2 regions of the Gorillibacterium sp. CAU 1737 genome follow, and region 2 is predicted to be linked to the other one. Evidence: predicted binding sites of a transcription regulator. Region 2 holds the regulator's gene; the other holds the start of a gene.
The links. Region 2 encodes LexA, which represses DNA repair genes until DNA is damaged. Its sites were predicted from a motif close to CGAACATATGTTCG; they were not measured.

Region 1 (7,956 bases), on a different contig from region 2:
GAATCATCTGGGCAAGCACAATGCGGGAAGTATGAAAGTGAAGGATACCAGTGAAAAAGAGCAAATATGGCTCAGCCGCCATTTCCATTCTATTAATCGCGTTTGGTCTCTACCAAGTCATGCCATGGATTTTGACCGAGGTTGTCTCTCTCTTTAACCCGAGCCTCCCTAAACCTGCTATCACCTATGAAGAGTTCCCCTTCCGTCTAGAATATGAGATTCATGGGCAGAAAAAGGTCATTGAGGACACATTAATTTGTGAGTATGATGGCGTGAGCATAAACGAAGGAAACGGGAAGTCAAGGAAGTGGAAGCAGAGATTTGAAAGTGGTAGAGAAGAGATCATTCTGCTAAAAATGGCAGGAACGAATGAAATATCTTATTCTCCAGGACCTGCAAGATACTATATGGGGGATTCGAGCTATTCGTTTAAAGATTTCTTTCCAGATGCCAGCATAACGGAATTAGTTGGCGGCTTCCTGGAAACAAGAAGGATTCGGTCAGACGAGCTTTTCAAAATGTATGGAATCAGACTATTAAAGTGGGAAATATCCCCGCCTATCGTAAACTCTTTTACACAAAAACACCGCTTATCCCAGAAACTCTCGAGGTAAGCGGTGTTTGGCTTTTGAAGAGGTCGACTAGCGAAGAATGACAATCTCGACGCGGCGGTTCTTTTGGCGGTTGACTTCGGAGTCATTCTTCGCCACCGGCTTTGTGTCCGCGTAAGCGACGGAACGGAATGTATCGCGCGAGATTCCTTTTTGCTCAGTGAAATACCGGACAACGGAGAGCGACCGTTCCGAGGAGAGACGCCAGTTGTCCTGGAACTTGGCTCCACTGGAGAGCGGCAGGTCGTCGGTGTGCCCTTCGACGCTGATCTGGGCGCCATGCAGGTCCGGGAACAGTGTGCCCATCTTATCCAGAACCGGGTAAGCTCCAGATTTCAGAGTAGCACTGCCCAGATCAAACAGGAAGTAATCCTTCAGTGTGACGATGATGCCCCGATCGGTATCGACTGCAGACACCGTCGCCTGCAGCTTGTTGTCATCAATATAGCTCGTGATGATCTTCAGGAGGCCCTGAAGCTCGTTTTCTCTTTGCTGCTCTGCCTTCTGTTGCTCCGCAGGGGTCTCAGCTTTCGTATCGTTCGCCCGGGTTTCTTCCCCGGCTTTCTTTTTGGAATCGTCCGAGTCATTGTCCGCCTTCTGATCCTTCTTCGGATCGGTTTCGCCGACGAGGCCGCTTCCTCCTCCGCCTTGAGGCATGACGGAGTCGGATTTGTTGAACTGAAATTGCAGCGATTGGGCCAACTGGTTGTATTTCGCCACATCGACTTTACTCATGGAGTACATGATGACGAAGAATACCAGCAGCAGCGTGATCAAGTCGGAATAGGTAACGAGCCAACGCTCGTTGTTCTCGTGCTCGGCATGCTTTTTTTTACTTCTCCTCGACATTTCCTTCCCCACCTGCCCTGGCTTTATTCTTCCCATCCTTATCATGCAGGAAGGAGGTCAGCTTCTTCTTGATGAGCTGCGGGTTTTCACCGGCTTGGAGGGCCAGGATGCCTTCGAGCATCAGCTCCATGTCGGATACAAGAGCTTTGCTGCGCATTTTGATCTTGGTTCCAACCGGCAAATAAAGAACGTTCGCGCTCGCAACCCCGTACAGGGTTGCTGTGAACGCAACGGCGATCTTCGGTCCGAGCGAATCCGGATCACTCAGGTTCCCCAGAACGTGAATCAATCCAAGTACCGTACCAATAATCCCGATGGTCGGTGCATACCCGCCGGCGGCTTCGAAGATTTTGGCATAGCCTTCATGTTTCGATTCGATGGCTTCCATCTCGAGTTCCATGATCTGGCGGGTGAGCTCCGGGTCTGTTCCATCGACGACCATGAGCAAGCCTTCTTTTAAAAACGGATTGGTGTGCTCTTGCGCGCGTTGCTCCAACGCCAGTACGCCTTCCCGGCGGGCAATCGTAGCCATGTCAACGATCTCATCGATAATTTGCCCGGGGTCGCGCTTGGGTTCCTTGAAAGCCATACCGAACGCCTTTGGCAAATCCTTGAGGCTTGACATCGGAAAGCTGACGATTACTGCTCCGAAGGTACCCCCGAATACGATGATCGCCGCTGTATAAATCCATAGCGACCCCAAGTGACCGCCTTCCAGCATAAAGCCCCCAACCAGGGATACTAAGCCAAGCACCATACCGATAATTGTTGTAATGTCCACAACGTCCACTCCAGTTCTGAGGTAGATTGCAGCCTGTGTAAGATGCTTCCAAAGATTGCAACACAGGAGGAAAATAAGGTATAATAAACGAACATGCATTCCTATTTTCCGGGTTAAGCTCATCCCTTTCTATATCGGAACGGGAAGCGTTAAATGTTAGAGCATTTCCTTAAAGGGGCAGGTGACGAAACAAATCATGGGCGAGATCCTCATGAGTAACAAGCCGTTCCAACTGCAATCGGAATTTTCCCCGCAGGGTGACCAGCCGAAGGCAATCGTCGAACTGGTGCAAGGAGTTAAGGAAGGCAAGCGGTACCAGACACTGCTCGGTGCAACGGGAACGGGGAAGACGTTCACGATCGCGCAAACCATCGCCCAACTGAACCGTCCCACCTTGGTCATCGCTCACAACAAGACGCTGGCCGCGCAGCTTGCCAGCGAGTTCAAGGAGTTTTTTCCGAACAATTCGGTTGATTACTTCGTGAGCTATTACGATTACTATCAGCCCGAAGCGTACATTGCATCTTCGGACACTTATATTGAGAAGGACTCGAGCATCAATGAAGAGATCGACAAGCTGCGTCACTCCGCGACGAGTGCCTTGTTCGAGCGGCGCGACGTCATCATCGTGGCGAGCGTGTCCTGCATTTACGGTCTCGGTTCTCCGATGGAGTACCGAGATTTAAGGCTCTCGCTCCGAGTCGGAATGGAGAAGCCCCGCAACGAGATTCTGCATAAGCTCGTCGACATCCAGTACCAGCGCAACGACATGAATTTCGTGCGCGGGACCTTCCGGGTGCGCGGCGATGTCGTGGAGATCTTCCCGGCCTCGCACGGCGAGCACGCTGTGCGGGTAGAGCTGTTCGGCGATGAGATCGAGCGGATCACCGAGATCGACGTGTTAACCGGTGAGATTCTGGGCGAACGCGATCATATCGCCATCTTCCCGGCCTCTCACTTTGTCACGGCCGAGGAGTCCATGAGGCGAGCTGTCGTCGACATCGAGCGGGAGCTGGAGGAGCGGCTGGAGGAGCTTCGCGGGCAAGGCAAGCTGCTCGAAGCCCAGCGGCTGGAGCAGCGCACGCGGTACGATATTGAAATGATGCTGGAGATGGGCTTCTGCTCCGGGATCGAGAACTATTCCGGACCGCTCACCTTCCGCGAGCGGGGGGCAACGCCCTATACGCTGTTCGACTATTTCCCCGAGGATCTGCTCGTAGTCGTAGACGAATCGCACGTTACCCTTCCGCAGATTCGCGGGATGTACAACGGGGACCGAGCGCGTAAGGAAGTGCTCGTGGAGCATGGGTTCCGTTTGCCGTCCGCTCTGGATAACCGCCCCCTTCGCTTCGAGGAATTCGAGCAGAAGTTCAACCAGATGATCTGCGTTTCGGCAACGCCGGGACCCTATGAGCTGGAGCATTGTCCTGTCATGGTCGAGCAGATCATCCGACCGACCGGCCTCCTTGACCCAGTCATCGATGTTCGGCCGACGAAGGGACAGATTGACGACCTGATCGGGGAGATTCACGACCGGATTGCCAAGGACGAGCGCGTGCTCGTGACGACGCTCACCAAGAAGATGGCGGAGGACCTGACGGATTACTTGAAGGAAATCGGCATCAAGGTGCGCTACCTGCACTCCGACATCAAGACGCTGGAGCGGATGCAGATTCTTCGGGATCTTCGGCTCGGCACCTTCCATGTGCTCGTTGGGATTAACCTCCTGCGGGAAGGGCTCGACTTGCCCGAAGTTTCGCTTGTCGCGATTCTGGATGCCGACAAGGAAGGCTTCCTCCGGGCCGAGCGGTCGCTCATTCAGACGATCGGGCGGGCCGCACGGAACTCGGAGGGCAAGGTCATCATGTACGGCGACAAGATCACCGATTCCATGGATAAGGCGATGACCGAGACACAGCGCCGCCGCACGATTCAGATAGCCTATAACGAGGCGAACGGGGTTACCCCGACGACGATCAAGAAGCGCGTGCGCGATGTGATCGAGGCAACCAAGGTGGCCGAGCAAAAGGCCGACTACCTCGCCGGGGTGAAGGAAGGCGGGAAGCTGTCCAAGCGCGACCGAGCTGCCGTCATCGACCGTTTGGAGAAGGAAATGAAGGAAGCCGCCAAGAGCTTGCAGTTCGAGCGCGCCGCCGAGCTGCGTGACGCGATTCTGGAGCTGAAGGCGGCGGACTAGCGCCATATGGAACGGAGAAGAAAGAGGGCAGGGAGCGATCCCTGTCCTTGCATCGTGCTTAACGCCAAGCGCGGATGTGTGCCGGATAGGGGCAACACTGCCGCGAACAGGGCTTATTCAGATAAAGAGGACGTGAGAGAGTGGCCATCGACAATATTGTGATCAAAGGGGCCCGGGCCCACAACCTGAAGAACATTGACGTCACCATCCCCCGGGACAAGTTCGTCGTGCTGACCGGACTCAGCGGCTCCGGCAAATCGTCGCTAGCTTTCGATACGATCTATGCGGAAGGGCAGCGCCGTTACGTGGAGTCGCTCTCCGCCTATGCCCGTCAATTCCTCGGGCAGATGGACAAACCGGACGTGGATTCCATCGAAGGGCTCTCCCCGGCGATCTCGATCGACCAGAAGACGACGAGCCGCAACCCCCGCTCCACCGTCGGGACCGTGACCGAGATTTATGACTACCTGCGGCTTTTGTTTGCGCGGATCGGCCACCCCCACTGCCCGACTCACGGCATCGAGATTACCTCTCAGACCGTGGAGCAGATGGTGGACCGCATCTTGGAGTACCCGGAACGGACACGGCTGCAGATCATGGCTCCGCTTGTTTCCGGCCGCAAGGGCGAGCATGTGAAGCTGTTGGAGGACATTCGTAAGCAGGGGTACGTGCGCGTGCGGATCAACGGCGAGCTGCGTGAGCTGTCCGAAACGATTGAGCTGGAAAAGAACAAAAAACATACCATCGAGGTTGTCGTCGACCGGATCGTCGTCAAAGAGGATGTGGCCACGCGTCTGGCCGACTCGCTGGAGACCGCCCTCAAGCTGGCCGAGGGCCGGGTGCTGGTCGATGTGATGGATCACGAGGAGCTGCTGTTCAGCCAAAACCTGGCCTGCCCGATCTGCGGGTTCAGCATGGACGAGCTTTCTCCCCGGATGTTTTCGTTCAACAGCCCCTTTGGGGCTTGCCCGGATTGCGACGGACTTGGCAGTAAAATGATCGTAGATCCGGACCTGCTCATTCCCGACAGCGGCAAGTCCATCGAGCAAGGAGCCTTCGAAGCCTGGGCCGGCGGCGTTTCGACCTACTACCCGCAGTTTCTGGCTGCCGTGTGCAAGCACTTCGGGATTCCCCTGGATCTCCCGGTCTCCGAGTTCAGCCCGGAGCAGATGAACAAGCTGCTCTACGGCACGGGGGAAGAGAAGATTCATTTCCGCTATGAGAATGACTTTGGGCAGTCTCGGGAAGCATGGGTTTCTTTTGAAGGCATCGTAAACAACCTGGAGCGGAGGTATCGGGATACCGGCTCTGACGGGATTCGAGAGTATATCGAAGCTTACATGTCCGGCAAGCCCTGTGAGAAGTGCAAGGGCAAGCGGCTGAAGCCGGAAATTCTCGCCGTCACCGTAGGCGAGCACAACATCGCCCATGTCACGGATCTTGCAGTAGGGGATGCTCACCAGTTCTTCGATGCCCTCACCTTGACCGACAAGGAAAAGGCGATTGCCAATCTCATCCTGAAAGAAATCAAGGAAAGGCTCGGGTTCCTTGTGAACGTCGGGCTCGATTACCTGACGATGAGCCGCGCCGCAGGTACACTCTCCGGCGGGGAAGCCCAGCGTATTCGCCTTGCCACTCAAGTAGGCTCCAGCCTCATGGGCGTGCTCTATATCCTGGACGAACCGAGCATCGGGCTGCATCAACGGGATAACGATCGCCTGATCGGCACGCTCAAACGCATGCGCGACCTGGGCAACACGCTCATCGTCGTCGAGCATGACGAGGACACGATGCTTGCCGCCGATTACATCATCGACATCGGCCCGGGAGCGGGGATTCATGGCGGGAATGTGATCGCGCAAGGAACGCCGCAGGAGATCATGGAGAACCCGGACTCAATCACCGGCCAATACTTGAGCGGGAAGAAGCTGATTCCCGTTCCGACCGCAAGGCGGAAGCCGCGAGAGGAATGGCTGGAGATCCGAGGGGCCAAGGAAAACAACCTGAAGAACCTCAACGTGAAGATTCCGCTCGGCGTCTTTGCCTGCGTGACCGGGGTGTCCGGCTCCGGCAAGAGTACGCTGGTCAACGAAATTCTGTACAAGACGCTCGCTCGTGACCTCAATCGGGCGAAGGTGCGCCCTGGCCAGTACAAGGAGATGCTCGGCCTGGAGCACATCGAGAAGGTCATCGACATCGACCAATCGCCGATCGGGCGCACGCCGCGCTCCAACCCGGCGACGTATACGGGCGTGTTTGATGACATTCGCGATCTGTTCTCAACCACCACGGAGGCCAAAATCCGCGGGTACAAGAAGGGCCGGTTCAGCTTCAACGTCAAGGGCGGCCGCTGCGAAGCGTGTAAGGGGGACGGCATCATCAAGATCGAGATGCACTTCCTGCCGGACGTCTATGTGCCTTGCGAAGTCTGCAAGGGCAAGCGCTATAACCGCGAGACACTGGAGATTCATTACAAGGGCAAGAGCATCGCAGAGATCCTCGACATGACCATCGAGGACGCGACCCACTTCTTCGAGAACATCCCGCGCATTCACCGCAAGGTGAAGACGCTTCTCGATGTCGGCCTCGGTTACATGAAGCTGGGCCAACCGGCGACGACGATGTCGGGCGGCGAAGCTCAGCGGGTGAAACTCGCGGCTGAGCTGTACCGCCGCAATACCGGCAAGTCCTTCTACATCCTGGACGAGCCGACGACCGGCCTGCATGTCGATGACATCGACCGGCTGCTCGTGGTACTGCAGCGCCTTGTCGACAGCGGGGAGACGGTGCTGGTCATCGAGCATAACCTCGATGTCATCAAGACCGCTGATTACCTCATCGATCTCGGCCCCGAGGGGGGACACCGGGGCGGCACCATCGTCGCCACCGGTACTCCCGAGCAGATTTGCGCGGTACCGGACTCTTATACCGGTCGGTATTTGAAGCCGATTTTGGAGCGGGACCGGAAGCGTACGGAGGAGCTCTACGGCGTGAAGCCGGAAGCCTCCGGCAAAGGAAAGAAGGCGGGCAAAGGGAAGAAAGCCGCCTCGGATGATACCGCTGAGCTGGAAGAGGAACGCAATGACGCCCTTGCTTAACAGGTGAAGACTCGCCCCCGGCGGGCATAGAAAAAGCGGTTCCCCTCTCTCTGGGGGAACCGCTTTTGTTTTGCTGGTAGGTGGGTGCGCGGAAGAAGGCAGTTGGGTACGAGGAGGAAGGTAAGCGAGTGCCCGGAAAAGGCAGGTGGGTGCGCGGACGAGGACAGGCGGCCGAGCGCCCATAAGGAACGGCACGCTCGTGCCAACCTCAGCATTATCGTATTGACCTCGTCACTATCCTGTTAACCTCGGCCTTTTCGCGCTATCCTTCCCTCGGAAAACGCTGCTCTTCCTTACTCCCGAGCGGGGACTGGAGAGAGGGCGGCGGTCAACCGCTCCTGGAACGCGGGAGCCCCTACCCGATGGACGAAGCGGTGGAAGCTCTCGTCAGCCTCGCGCTCCGCTTGGTAGAAGCCGATC
Region 2 (7,956 bases):
TGCTTCCTTTCTCATTGGAAGCGGTCCACGTGTTTGCGACCCCAAAGGGCGACATGTCCTCCTTCTCCGTCTCCGAAGCGAGCACCGCTTTCTTGCCGACCGCCAACTCGATCCAGCCGAGCAGGGTTTCCAGGGCAACAGTTCCGGTTGAGCAGGCATTGAATGGCCCCGTTAGCAAGGGATCGGCTTGCCAGCGAAGGAATCGCGCGGCTTCGTCGGACCGGATGAAGACCATCTCGGCTTCCACATTCGGTATTCCGATGGTTTGCTCGCGCGCAATGTGTTCCACATGGAAGTGAAGCCTGCGGGTATAATCGTCGGTGCCGAGTACAATGGGGAAGCGAATCATGCTTACCGGAAAGGGAGCCTTTTGCGCAAAGACGGCTTCAGCCAGTCGTTTGCCTTCTCCATAGGCGAAGTCATGACGAGACCCCTTTTGCAGGGGATAAGAGTACGGGTCAAACACCTTTTCGGGGATCAAGGCTCCCCCCTCATAGACACTCATGCTGGATGTGAACACATACTTGCCTACCCGGTCCTTGAAGAGATCACAGGCATCCTGCGCCGAATCGGGAGAGTAGCAAATGTTGTCATAAACCACATCCCACTCCCCAGTGCCCAGTCCCGCTTCCAGCGAATTCCGGTTCTCCCGATCCAGTTGAATCCGGTTCACCTGATCTCCGAAAGGATCGGAGGTTTGCCCTCTCGTCGCAATCGTGGTTTCAACACCGTTTGCCAGCAAGAGCTCCACGAGCCGTTTTCCAAAAAACCGCGTCCCGCCTAGTACCAATGCCCTCGTCATGTCAAATCCCCCTATTCATCGTCATCGTTATGATGGTTGTGAAAAAGCGAACCTCCGCTCCTCGCATGGAGAGAGATTCGCCCTGGATTGGTTATTTCGGTTCCTTGTCTTTCCGATCTTGCAGAATAGCGAGCAGCTCCCGCAGACGAGTGATTTCATAAGTAGGCAGAGCGTCCGCGCCAGCCGATGTTGCTCCATGCGCATTGATCCAGACATTGGGCATGCCGATCTTGCTCGAACCGAGAATGTCCGTCGTCAGCTTATCTCCTACCATGATGCCTTCCTCCGGAAGGATGTCCAGCAGTTGGATTGCCTTGTGGAAGATAGCCGGTGAGGGCTTGCCTTCTCCAAAATCGCCGGAGATGAGAATGTGGTCAAAATAACCCGCGAGCTGCGGAAGGCCTGCAATTTTCTCTTGCTGAAGATCTGGGGCCCCGTTTGTGAGCAAAAGCAGCTTGTACCGCCCCTTTAACTCGTCCAGCACCTCAAATGTCTCTTCATAAGCGAGAGGTCTTGCTCTCCGTTCCTGCGGGAATCGTTCCGCCAGCTCTGCGCCTAGTTCTTCGGGGTGTTCGACGCCAACGGCTCGAAGGCCTCTTGTCCATGCCTCCATCCGATAGCCGGGAGCGAGCTGCTGCAGCTTGCGGAAGCTCTCATGCTCACCGCCGCTGAACGTCGCCCATAGGGCTTCGAAGGGGTTAATTCCGATCATCTTGGTGAAAGGGAACGTCTCGTACGATTCGTACAAGGCTCTTGCCTCACGACGTACCTCCGCCTCCAGTTGGTCGGGGGTTATCCCCGGCACCTTCTCCGCAGCATAAACGCACGTAGCTTCAAACGCGTCCTTCACACTTCGCTCATCCCAGAGCAAGGTATCATCCAGATCAAACAGAACCGCCTTCGTCCCCATCCCATTCTACCCCCGTTTTAAGACTGGTTATCCACCAACGCGATTTGGTTATCCGCTGCGAATTCACGAAGCCTCACCGAGACATTTGCAATCGGGAACCAATGGGTTACCTTCGTATACACCCAACGTTTCTTTTTCGTCTTCAGCCGAATGACCACCGCATTCTTCATCAATTGAATCTCTTCAATATCGGATGCGGACGCCGTTTGGAAGCTGGCAAAGCGTCGAGAGGTAATCGACGTGCGGCCGATGGCGAGCGTCGGACGATTCATGAACAAGAGCAAGACCGCAAGCAGGATATAGACGAGGAACGTGATGAGGTTCCCTCTCGTCATGGCATCCTGCTGAATGAACATGACAATGTTCAGAATCGTGATGATGATCAGAAAGAAAGGCAGCATCCAGTTCATGCCCTTGAAGGATTGCTTCACTTCTTTTCCCTTCACCGATACAGGAGCCAGCCCATCCTTCTTGCGTTTGGCATTGATCGTTTTTTGATTCTTCTCCACCATACGTTCCCACTTACGGGACATTGTTCTCTTCATCCTCTACAAATTTAATGGATTCCAGCTGATATCTCATGGACTTCTTGAACGCGTCAATATAGATACGGCGAAGCGCGTTGCGCTCCTCCAGTTCTTCGTCCGTCAGCCCTTCTGTTTTGGCTTTACGCGCCAGCTCATTAATGCGGGCGATCGTATCGTCCATGCTCATGAAAGCACCTCCCCTGATGCGAGTATCTCTATTACTTTGCCATTCGAGCAATGCCTTGTCAAGCGGAGCCGACACGCCCAACGGACAGACTTGGCTAAACAAAAAAAGCAGGTCCTCTCCACTTGCACAGTTGGAGATGCCCGCATAATCTCTTCTTCTATATAGGGAATTGGCAAAGGGGGATCACTTCGAATCGGGGAGAATCAACAATTGACCGATCTGAAGCTGGGTCGAGGTTAAGCCGTTCACGTCTTTGATTTCCTGAAGGTAGGACCGAATGGAACGGCCCTCCGAATATTTGTTCGCGATGGCCCACAAGGTCTCTCCCGGGGCTACGTCAATGATGCGGCGACCTAGGGCCTTCTCTTCTAATGAGGGTTCCTGTGCAGGCTGTCCTTGCTGATAGAAGGCTCCTGTCCCCATGTGACGGCCTGCTGCCGCATTATCCGCCGTGGCATACGCCGTTACCAGGAAACCGCTGAACAACGAGAACACGATCAGCAGTCCAAGAATGAAGGCTCTCGAAACAAATGCTTGGGGCTTGTCAGCCGTATGAGTGCTTCCGGTTTGGCGCGTGTTCTTGAAGCGGCTCGAACCCATTCCTCTTCGGTTCCCTGCCTGACCAGAGCCATCATTTCTTCTCACCGTCTTCATCGACTCAACCGGTTCACAATAGTACATAACACTCATCGCTCATCAACCTCCAAACATTTGTTCTGCTTTTACTATAACGCGAACACATGTTCATGTCAACGCAGAAAACGAACTTATGTTTGTACGAACCCCTATTCTATGGTATACTTTCCTTAATTAATTCCCTCATGGAGTGATAAACGTGACGAAGCTATCGGGCCGCCAGCAGGCCATTCTTGAATTCATCCGCAACGAAGTCCGCGCCAAAGGATATCCGCCCTCCGTCCGCGAAATCGGAGAGGCAGTCGGGCTCGCGTCCAGCTCCACCGTTCACGGTCACCTGGACCGTCTGGAGAAGAAGGGCATGATTCGTCGAGATCCAACGAAGCCTCGCGCTATCGAATTGCTGTCTCCCGGCGATGAAGCGTCTACGCCGTTCTCTTATTCCGTCGCTCGCGTTCCTTTAATCGGCAAGGTAACCGCGGGGGTACCGATCACCGCTACCGAGAACATTGAAGATTACTTCCCTCTACCCAATCATGTGGTAGGCGATCATACGGTGTTCATGCTGACCGTTCAAGGAAGCAGCATGATCGATGCCGGTATTCATGACGGAGATTACGTCATCGTCCGTCAACAGAGCACCGCGAACAACGGCGATATCGTCGTCGCCATGAATGAAGACGACGAAGCAACCGTGAAGAGCTTCTACAAAGAGAGGGATTACATACGCCTTCAGCCGCATAACCCGACGATGCAGCCGATCCTGCTCAAGAATGTCTCCATTCTCGGCAAAGTCATCGGCGTTTACCGGGACATCCATTAAGAGAAGGCAGACACCGAATCAGCCAAGTCCAGCCTCTTCCACAGCATGATGCTTGCATGTGGAAGAGGCTGTTTTCTATTCTTGGGCTCAATTCTACAGAAAGCAGGTGCTTCATGAGCACAACCAACGGAGTCAGCTCTTCCTTCCAGACCTTTCTACGGGAGGCCCCGAATCATCAGGCTGCCTGGATGGAGGCCGTTCACAAGCTTGGGACCGCAAGCAGCCTCGATCCCAAAACCGAGGAGCTCGCTTACCTCGCCGTCCTCGCGGCCGTCCGCATGGAGAGCGGAATTCCCTTTCACGTCAGCCATGCGAAATCGCTGGGAGCAAGCCGTGATGAAATCATCAGCGCCATCCTAATCGGACTTCCCGCTGTCGGACAAAGTGTCATTCAAGCTTTGCCCGCTGCACTCGCCGCCTATGACCGCGAGGAGTAACAAGGAGGCCCTCGAGTCATGCCTGGCATGACTTGAGGGCCTTTTCTCTTGGCTTTCGCCTTGGATAATCGCTATAATCAGAGAAGCGATTCCAAGAACGGGAGGAACATCAATGATTCTGCAAAAGGGAGATACTCTGTTTCGCCAGGGGGAGTCCGGTCCTCTCTACCACATCAAAAGCGGCATGCTCAAGATTGTCCGCGTACATGAGGATGGAAGCCAGCTTTTGGTTAACGTCATTGTACCCCACGAAATTATTCCGCATCATTCCTTAATCAGCCCAAACCCCTATTATGGAACGGCCCTAGCGCTCACGACCTGCGAGATCGAAGTTCTGTCGAACAAGGAATGGTACCGGGGCTTGGAGGAAGATCCCGAACGGTTTCGAGCGATTGCCCTGCAGCTGCAGCTCAAGCTTCAAATGATGCAGCAGCGAATCGATCAATTAACCGAGGTATCCCCCGCCGCCCGTCTGAATCGGCTTCAAGAATGGTTTGACGCGTATATTCAACCGGCTTCCCTCACAGACCTGCTCACGCAGGGCGAGATCGGACAGATCATCGGGCTGCGACGCGAAACCGTCAATCGGCTTATGCGAAATCCCCGTCGCTGATTACGACAGAATCCGTTTTTGACCCGTGAGCTTTTGCAGAGGACCGATATCCTGGGTAAATTCCAGTGTTCCCAAGTAACGACCATCTTCTGCGCGTACAGCGAAATACTGAATATGGACAAACCGTTCCCGGAAAGGAATCCAGAAGCTCTCCTCATCCTTCACTCCAGCCTTGAAGTCTGCCAGCAGCTGATTCACGACATGAACGCTTTGCGGCGGATGGCAGTTTTGGACCGTACGGCCGATGACCGCCTTCGTTCTTGCGAAGATGCGATCCTTCCCGTGGGAGAAGTAACGAACCACATCATCCTCATCGATGAACGTGAGATCCACAGGCATGTGATTCAACAGCCCCTCCAGTTGCTCGATGGAAAGACTGCCGGTCGCCATCCGCACTCGGCCTGCTGCATGAGGCAGCTCTGCTTCTTCGGATTCTGCCGCTTCAGCCGGCTCGGGAACTCGTGCCGGGATCCATTCCCGCTCCGGCGCAGTCAAGCAGAACCCGATTTCCGCGCTTTCATGGGCGATCTTCAGCCATTCGTCCTCCGTCAACTTTTCCAAGGACATCGGCAGCAAAATATTCTCTTCCTTGACGATCATCTGGGTCACTTCATTCAGCACTCTTTCCATGAGCCCGTTCAGTTCGGCCGGAGCGGTTTCACCCGTTCTGAGCGCGGCCAATACCTCTTTGATGCCCAGTCGTACCCCGTCATCCACACCCCACATCACTTTCGTCGGTCCGTAGATGCCGTATCTTTCGAGGTAAGGGAACAGCAGATTTTCTTTGCGGCTGTAGTGTTTATCCACATCGTAGAGAAGCGAGAAGTCTTCGATCAGCTTCATCCGAGTCTCCTCGGACGGGTCTTTCAAATACCGATCCCTGTGCAGAGAAATGGTGAACGAGACCAGCCGCTCGATCTCCCGGTTTTCCAGCTTGAAGGTATGCACCGGATGCCCTTGCTGATCCTCTGGATTGGAAGAGCGGTGAATGTCTTCAATCGATCCGTTGAACAAGGCCGCGTGTACGCTGCATAGCCGTTGTACCTCCTCGACAGGAATCCCGTCCTCTTCCATGAGCGCTTGCTCCAGTTCGGAGATTTCGTGAACCGATACAGAGCCGACGGCTTCGTCAAAGCGTCGTTTTACGTCCTCCACTTGTTTTCCATCATGCAAATCCTTTATGATCTCCTTGAGCATTTGCCGGCGCTCCGGGCGCATCGAAGCAGCATGCTCACGATTGTTGATAATTTCGCTCATCATCGTTCCTCCTTCAAGTTTCACTTGATAACGATTCTCATCTCACTTCCTACACTACCAAGTTGAAGGGAACCATCTTGTGATTCAGATCACAACTTGCACACCAAAAAGAGGACAAAATGAAAATGACTCGATCGTGATACGATCCAAGCCCAAAGGAGTGTGATCCCCATGGAAAAGAAAGTGATCGCTCAATACCAAGAGTACCTGGAAGAGAGATTTACCAAGCGCATGTTATTTAAAGAAGCGGATCATGCCGTGTTTGTCCTGAACTTCGGACCCGGCCATACCCTTCCCGAGCATAAACACCCCGGCTCCATCGTGTACATTACCGTCCTCGAAGGCAGCGGCGTTATGACCGTTGCGGGTGAGCCGCATTCCGTCGAGAAGGGTGATCTTTTGCACATTTCCGGTGAGGATACCTTCGCATATGCTGGCAGCTCGAATGAGAAGTCCAGCCTTCTGGTCACCCTTCTGCAGCCGCCTAGCGAGGCATACACTCAGAACGTGTAATCCATCCTTCCCGCTAAATAACGGACATTCCTTTGCTTGGAACAGTCTTTTGGCACATGCAAGCCAAAAGACCGCGCCCGGCATCAGGAATGTCCGTTTTTCTGCATTGGATACATTTACCGCTTCAATCCTGTAAAGCGCCTATGCTATGCTCACAGCGGGGGTGACAGCATGAACAACAAACTATTGATCCCTTTGTATGTTCTCTTCCCTTTGCCGCCCGAATGTCAGCACCTGCTAGTCTCCAGTTTGAGTGCGGTGGCTTCGAGTACCAAGGAACGGGAGCAACTGGCTCCGGCATTGCAGGTATTGAGAGAACACGACATTGCTTCGCTGAGGGACCTGCTGCGGTTAAACTTGTTGGAGTTTGGGGGAGTGTTGGAGAACGATCACGACCTTGAAATCACAACCAAACTCATTCAACGAGCATCTGACCATTCGGACTTCTACTTCGACTTAGAGACGCTAAGAGGGCAACATGTGGCAACGGAGAAGCAAATCGCCATCATGAACCGCCTGCGAAAAATGGGACTGATCGAATAACGGAACGCCTCCTCTGGGGCGTTCTTTTCCTATAGATGGAGAGCAGCAGCTCCCCCCCTCTTTGTACACGCATAATTCATTCAATTCGGGTACACAGTATGGGGCGGAGGTGGACAAGATGAAACGACAAACCCTAATCATGTTGCTCGCGATCAGCCTTATTCTAGTCTTTTCAAACGGCTGCTCAGCAAGAAACATGAGGCCTCAAAGTTATCATTCCGTCGGCCCAATCCCCCAAAATGAGCAAGTTCGTTCCGAATCACACCGTATGCCACACGAACAAACGGGGGTAAAAACAGAAGGCCCCTATATTCGTACACAAGGATATAGAACCCCAGCCTCTTCCGAAAGGGCAGTTGCCGATAAAACCGCGGAACAATTAACCACCGTTAACGGGATCCAGATGGCGACAGCCTTAATCCATGGAAACCATGTGTTGATTGGGTTAGATATACCGAACATGGCACAAGAAAATCAAGCAAAAAACCAGGCAACCCGAATCGTCAAGGGGCTCCATCCGCATTCGCTTGTTCATGTTACGACCGACAAAAATCTGATCATGCGAATTCAAGGCCTTCGAATGCACTTGGAGCCAACGGACGGACAATCTGTCCGTTACTATTCGGACGATGTTGGTATTCTCATCACGGACATTGACCGAATCGAATTCCATTCGTTCCGATAAAAGGGATCTGCCACATCGGCGGT

Region 1: a site for LexA is predicted at 2,330-2,343, ahead of uvrB (excinuclease ABC subunit UvrB). Genes of this name have one in related genera too.

The regions. Positions count from the first base shown of each region.
Region 1 covers NZ_JBDQQO010000009.1:161,047-169,002, forward strand. The annotation lists gene AAFN83_RS17995 (hypothetical protein) at 51-614, shown strand; gene AAFN83_RS18000 (flagellar motor protein MotB) at 642-1,460, opposite strand; gene AAFN83_RS18005 (flagellar motor protein) at 1,444-2,241, opposite strand; gene uvrB (excinuclease ABC subunit UvrB) at 2,438-4,438, shown strand; gene uvrA (excinuclease ABC subunit UvrA) at 4,579-7,536, shown strand; gene AAFN83_RS18020 (nitrite/sulfite reductase) at 7,830-7,956, opposite strand, start outside.
Region 2 covers NZ_JBDQQO010000001.1:823,310-831,265, reverse strand. The annotation lists gene AAFN83_RS03860 (NAD-dependent epimerase/dehydratase family protein) at 1-802, opposite strand, end outside; gene AAFN83_RS03855 (HAD family hydrolase) at 894-1,712, opposite strand; gene AAFN83_RS03850 (hypothetical protein) at 1,730-2,245, opposite strand; gene AAFN83_RS03845 (DUF896 domain-containing protein) at 2,235-2,426, opposite strand; gene AAFN83_RS03840 (LysM peptidoglycan-binding domain-containing protein) at 2,610-3,116, opposite strand; gene lexA (transcriptional repressor LexA) at 3,262-3,885, shown strand; gene AAFN83_RS03830 (carboxymuconolactone decarboxylase family protein) at 3,999-4,322, shown strand; gene AAFN83_RS03825 (Crp/Fnr family transcriptional regulator) at 4,435-4,935, shown strand; gene AAFN83_RS03820 (DUF438 domain-containing protein) at 4,936-6,192, opposite strand; gene AAFN83_RS03815 (cupin domain-containing protein) at 6,364-6,705, shown strand; gene AAFN83_RS03810 (hypothetical protein) at 6,877-7,248, shown strand; gene AAFN83_RS03805 (YhcN/YlaJ family sporulation lipoprotein) at 7,367-7,933, shown strand.